2 regions of the Cytobacillus sp. Bac17 genome follow, and region 1 is predicted to be linked to the other one. Evidence: riboswitches for the same ligand, from Rfam matches in the RefSeq annotation. Region 1 holds a riboswitch; the other holds the start of a gene.
What was found. Region 1 has a riboswitch for thiamine pyrophosphate ahead of tenI (thiazole tautomerase TenI). Riboswitches for the same ligand answer to the same signal wherever they lie in the genome.

Region 1 (3,139 bases):
GAGCAGACACGATCATGGATCTATCTACAGGCAAAAATATTCATACCACACGTGAATGGATTATCAGGAACTCTGCCGTTCCGGTCGGCACCGTTCCCATTTATCAGGCACTTGAAAAGGTTAATGGCATTGCCGAGGATCTTACGTGGGAAGTTTACAGAGATACCTTAATCGAACAAGCTGAGCAGGGGGTTGACTACTTTACCATTCATGCAGGTGTCCTTTTGAGGTATGTTCCGCTGTCGGCAAAACGCTTAACCGGAATTGTATCGAGGGGCGGATCCATTATGGCCCAATGGTGTTTGCATCATCATAAAGAAAACTTTTTATATACACATTTTGAAGAAATCTGCGAGATCATGAAAGCCTATGATGTGGCCTTCTCACTCGGGGATGGGCTGCGCCCGGGATCGATTGCAGATGCCAATGACGAGGCTCAATTTGCAGAGCTCGAGACACTTGGGGAGTTGACGAAAATTGCATGGGAACACGATGTACAGGTAATGGTGGAGGGACCTGGCCATGTTCCAATGCATTTAATTAAAGAGAATATGGATAAACAATTGGAGATCTGCAAGGAAGCGCCATTTTATACACTTGGGCCCCTAACAACAGATATAGCTCCAGGATATGACCACATTACCTCTGCAATCGGGGCTGCCATGATAGGCTGGTATGGTACGGCAATGCTTTGCTATGTTACTCCTAAAGAACATTTGGGTTTGCCAAATAGAGATGATGTACGCGAGGGTGTCATTACTTATAAAATTGCAGCGCATGCTGCAGATCTGGCAAAGGGCCACCCGGGAGCACAAAAAAGAGATGATGCCCTGTCAAAAGCCCGGTTTGAATTCCGCTGGAGGGATCAATTCAATCTGTCGCTTGATCCTGAACGCGCATTGGAATACCATGATGAGACATTGCCGGCTGAAGGGGCTAAAACAGCTCACTTCTGTTCCATGTGCGGGCCAAAATTCTGCAGCATGAGAATTTCGCAGGATATCCGGAATTATGCAAAAGAGAATAAGCTTGACACGGACGAAGCGATACAGAAGGGCTTGGAAGAAAAAGCTGAGGAATTTAAAAAAACCGGGGGAAGTATTTATCAGTAAAAATAGTATTTTAGTAATTTAATAGTAATTATATCTGCTGGGGGTGCCGTTTGCAGGCTGAGATTAAAGCAAAAGCTTTAAAACCCTTGGAACCTGATCTGGCATACCAGCGTAGGGAAGTGGAGTATCGGGGCTATATTCATAAGCCCCGTACAGCCACTTTCTATTTAGAAGGTGGTTTTTAATTTGCTAAAAGCATAAAAAAACAGGGGAGTTATCGCTATGAGGAAACAGCTGCATGTTATATCAGATGGAAAGCTATCTCTAGAGGCTTTTGCTGAGATAGCAGGTGAAGTGGAACCCTTTGCAGACAGGTTCCACTTGAGGGAAAAGCATCGAACCTCAAGGGAGCTATATGAAGGAGTTAAGCTGCTTTGTAATGAGGGAATCCCCATTCATAAAATTGTTATAAATGATCGGGTGGATGTTGCATGGGCATGTAAAACAGGTGTCCATCTTGCTTTTCACAGCCTTCCAGTCCGTGTTGTCAAAACGCATTTTCTAGATATGCCCATCGGATGTTCCGTACATTCTCCTGAAGAAGCAGAAGAGGCTGCAAAACAGGGGGCTGATTATATCCTGTTTGGGCACATATTTGAAACCGACTCCAAGAAGGGAATCCCGCCAAGGGGCACTGGGTCACTGGAGGCTCTTAAAAAGGCAGTAGAAATTCCGGTAATGGCAATTGGAGGCATTAAACCAGAGAAAGTCCCTGAGGTCTTGGAGGCGGGGGCAGATGGCATTGCTGTAATGTCAGGGATTTTGCAGGCAAAGGACCCTGCAGAGGCAGCGAAGCTCTTTTCAAAAAAGTTAAATGAGGAGGGGGAAAAATGAGGAAAATTTATGACGCCGTTATAGTTGGCGGTGGCATTAACGGAAGCTCCATTGCTTTTCAATTGGCTAAAAGAGGGTATAAAGTGGCCGTTTTGGATAAGGGTAAAATAGCCGGCAAGGCTTCCGGAGCGGCAGCTGGAATTTTAGGAGCCCAAACGGAACTGGCAGAAGACGGCCCGCTATTTCAGCTGGCATGCAAAAGCCGCTCCATGTACCGGATCCTGATTCCTGAACTGGAAGATTTATCACAAGTGCATATTGGCTATCAAAATAAGGGTGTATATAAAGTGGCGGCTAATAAAGAGGAGGAGCAGACATTAAAAAGATTGATAGAAAGCCAGCAAAAAGCGGGTGAGCAGGCCGAATGGTTTTCGATTGATGACCTGATTAAACGTGAGCCATCCGTATCAAACAAATTGCTGGGTGCCATGTATATACCGAATGACGGACAGGTTCAGGCATATGAATTGTCCCTTGCCTTTGCAAAAGCTTCAATGGCCCTCGGTGCAGAAATTTATGAGTATACACACGTATCAGATTTTATTTTAAAAGATGAAAAGGTTCATGGGGTCAAAACCAGCCAGGGAGAATTCCTGGCAGAATCCGTTATCGTGGCTTCCGGGGCCTGGAGCAGGGAGGTTCTTGAAAGAGCGGGCCTTTCGCTGCCCATTATTCCGGTTAAAGGCGAGTGCTTCTCGGTGATACCTGAAAAACCGCTTGTACAAGGGACGATCTTTTCACATGGATGCTATATCGTTCCGAAGCAATCTGGGAGATTAGTAGTTGGAGCGATCGTTAAGGTCAATTCATTTGATGAGAAGGTGACCCTTGAGGGGATATCCACGCTGATGGAAAAGGCGCAAAACCTTGTTCCGGATATAGCGAAGGCTGAATGGGAGCGGGCCTGGACAGGAATTCGTCCGCAATCGGCTGATGGCCAGCCTTTTTTAGGAGAACATCCTGTTTATAGAGGGTTATATATTGCGGCCGGCCATTTTCGGAATGGAATCCTCCTTGCCCCGGCAACAGGCGTACTGATGGCAGACATCCTCGAAGGAAAAACGGAGCAGCCAAATCCGTTTGAGCTTTCCCGCCTTGAATCTTTAGTCCATACGTCAAATGGGGTGCTTTTATGAAAGTTGTCATTAACGGAGATGCTATGGAGCTTCCGGACACAGTTAATCGCGTTTCCC
Region 2 (3,139 bases), on a different contig from region 1:
CTGTTATTAATAAAGGCTGGTTATGCTGAAATGCCATTTTGTGATTTTTCCCTTCTCAGCTCTTTTCCGATAGGGAAGCTGTTTAATGCCCCAGTTTTAGCAAGACTCTTACTCAGCCATTTCCCCAGCAATCCAGCGAGCAAAGCACCGCTAACCAGTCTCACAAAAAACATGGCAGTTACATAACCGGGTGAGAGGGCTGCGTAGCCGGAAATGAAATAGCCCCAAATAAAGCTCGTAACAGAAGAGCCCATGCCGGCAGCAATTAAAACCCATGTCCGGTAATTGTTCCATTTAGTTGCCGCAAAAACAGCTTCTGCTCCAATCCCCTGAATCATGCCTGAAAGAATCAGGCGAGGGCCTACTGCATTGCCAATCATGACTTCAATGGCCGCTGCGATGGTTTCCGATAAAAAGGCTGCTCCGGGTTTTCTGATTATGTACGCTGCGATGATTGAAACAATAAACCAAATGCCAAAAATCAGATCAAAGCCAATTAAGCCAAACATCCCATATAACACGTTGCCAAATTGCATGAACACCAGGTATACAACTGCAAACACAACAGCGAGTACAGATAGGACAATGACCTCACGAAGCTTCCATTTTTCGAGCATTTTACACAGCCCCCTTTTTGGAAGGACTGTTTGCAGACATATTAACCGTCATGACAATATGAGTGGAATCGCTTTTCTTACAGCTTTCGAAAGCATCTTCCAGCGTTTTAAAAACATCGTGTGCATTCCCATCTAATCTTGAAGCATAATGCACTCCTTCAGTAAACGTTCCCTGAGCCTTTGCAAGCTCGACTTGGTTCATAATGACGTTCATGTATCCAGGAATCCCCATCGGATAAAGTGCGAACTGGACAGCGACTTCCTGGCTGATTCCAGCAGATTTTTTTTCATTCGCCTTCTCTTCATTTTCAGCAAGATAAGCATCTCCGGCAGTATCGCCAGGGCATCCATTTGAAAATGTGCCGTTAAATACTACATGATCACCATGCTTAGCAGCTTCAAGATAAATCGCTTTGACTACATCAAAAACATGAATGGACCTGCCGCGCACACAAGTGCTCACATCATCTGTTTCCATCCATATCTTGCTTGTATCCACTTCTTTTAGAGCAGATAAAATAACATCCACAAACCTGTCAGTCATTGGATAAATCGAAAACCTGCACCCTGTAATCTCGCTTGTTCCGCATAAGAAATTTTCCTGCATTTTGCCATCCTCCTGGTTTATATAAAATTAAAAAACTGCATTCCCAAAAGGAAATGCAGTTGAATGATATCAATACACTAGAAATGATAGCCGTTCACCTGCACTTCCCCACGCTGGTATTATCCAGATCGGGTGATAAGAGTCAGAACGGATTGTTCTTCTCAGCCTAAAAGCTCCCCTAGTGCAAAATAAGATATGCAGTTTTTATTGACTCCATCTTAATACGGAGCATCCAAATTGTAAATGACTAATTTACAATTCTTTAAATCAAATGATCTATGAAAACAGATAAACGCCTTCAATAACACAGATAAGCTATGAAAAAATTTCTGCATTGTCCATGTCATGTTCTAATCCAATCCTTCCCTTCATAAAAGTGTAATAGGACAATTTTACACCGAGAATAGGGGGCAAATTGGATGATATATAGAATGCTTGCTTTAAATATTGACGGAACACTACTCCAATCAAATGGAAGACTTCATAAATCAACAAAAGAAGCGATTGAATATGTGCAGCAAAAAGGAATTTATGTAACACTTGTCACATCCAGAAGCTTTCCATCCGCGAAAAAAGCGGCCAAAGCATTGAAAATCAATTCCTTGCTGGTCACACACAGGGGAGCTTATATTGCAGCTTCTCAGGAAAAGCCGATATTTGTAAAAAGGATACAGGAAGATGAAACGTTTGAAATCGTGCGCCTGCTTGAAGGCTTTACCTGTCAAATCAGGCTGGTGCACGAAAAATATTCCCTTGCCAACAAAACCAAGCTCAATACCAATATGCTTGCTAAAACTGTTTTTACAACCGGCGATCCCATTTTTTACTCGCAGCAATTTGTGGATTCATTAAGTGACACCATTTTAGATGAGCCGGTCACACCGCCAAAAATTGAAGTGTATTTTGAAGATAAAGACGACCTTGAGGATGCCCAGGCAGCCATTAGGGGCATGTTTGAAAATGTAGAAGTCATTAAGTTAAGTGATCTGCGGATGGATATTGTACCTGCCGGAGTTTCAAAGCTGAATGGTTTGCTCTATTTATGTGAACATCTCGGAATTTCCCGAAACCAAATGGTCGTTATAGGCGACTCGGAGGATGATCTGGAAATGATTGAAGCCGCCGGCCTCGGTGTGGCTATGGGTAATGCACCTGCCGAAGTCAAAAAAGCAGCAGACTGGCTGACACGATCCAATGACCAGAACGGTGTAAGCTACATGGTCAAAGAACATTTCCGCAAACAGCATCCAATTGATTTCCTGAAGAAAATGAATCTATTAAAATAAAATCAATCAAAGAGAGCTCGATTAGTAAATCGGCTCTTTTTTTGCTTTGCGATACTGGGTATCCATTAGGAATCATTTCCCTTATATTGACCTTGTTTCCCCATTTCTGTACACTAAAAGAAGTTTGTCAACATGAAAAATAGACACTATGCAGCTGCCCCTAAGAAAACAAAGACATCGGCAGATTAATATATTTTCTAAAAAAGGTGATCAATTTGAACATTTCAATTTTAGGTGTACAGGATGAACGTTTCCATCGTCCGCTCCGGCTGATCGGGAACCTCTTTTTTGAAGAATGTGAAGTGATGCTGGGTGAGAATGATGCAGCCGACCTTACAATTAATCTTCAGCTTGAACATGGAAAGCACATTAAAGCCATTGCAGAGCTTTCTGATAAAGATGGCAAGAATCATTCAGCGAATTTTGAGAAGGAATTCGTACCGTCTGAGACAGAAAAAGAGAATTTTAAACAAATAAAAAATGCAGTATCCCACGTATATCTGACTGTTTTGCAGGAATGGACAGGCATTACCCAGAAGTGGGGAATTCTGACTGGGGTACGTCCCACAAAATTGCTTCACCGTGCCATACAGCATCAGACACCTCTCCATGAAGCCCATCAGCAGCTT

Region 2: linked by a shared signal. The riboswitch ahead of NR125_RS13405 (YkoF family thiamine/hydroxymethylpyrimidine-binding protein) and the one ahead of tenI (thiazole tautomerase TenI) in region 1 are both predicted to bind thiamine pyrophosphate.

What each region holds. Positions count from the first base shown of each region.
Region 1 covers NZ_JALJRC010000003.1:214,366-217,504, reverse strand. Annotated here, with positions in the region: gene thiC (phosphomethylpyrimidine synthase ThiC) at 1-1,112, shown strand, start outside; TPP riboswitch at 1,142-1,247, shown strand; gene tenI (thiazole tautomerase TenI) at 1,335-1,946, shown strand; gene thiO (glycine oxidase ThiO) at 1,943-3,082, shown strand; gene thiS (sulfur carrier protein ThiS) at 3,079-3,139, shown strand, end outside.
Region 2 covers NZ_JALJRC010000009.1:139,261-142,399, reverse strand. Annotated here, with positions in the region: gene NR125_RS13415 (ABC transporter ATP-binding protein) at 1-37, opposite strand, end outside; gene NR125_RS13410 (ECF transporter S component) at 21-617, opposite strand; gene NR125_RS13405 (YkoF family thiamine/hydroxymethylpyrimidine-binding protein) at 619-1,224, opposite strand; TPP riboswitch at 1,313-1,414, opposite strand; gene NR125_RS13400 (Cof-type HAD-IIB family hydrolase) at 1,644-2,510, shown strand; gene NR125_RS13395 (coproporphyrinogen III oxidase) at 2,726-3,139, shown strand, end outside.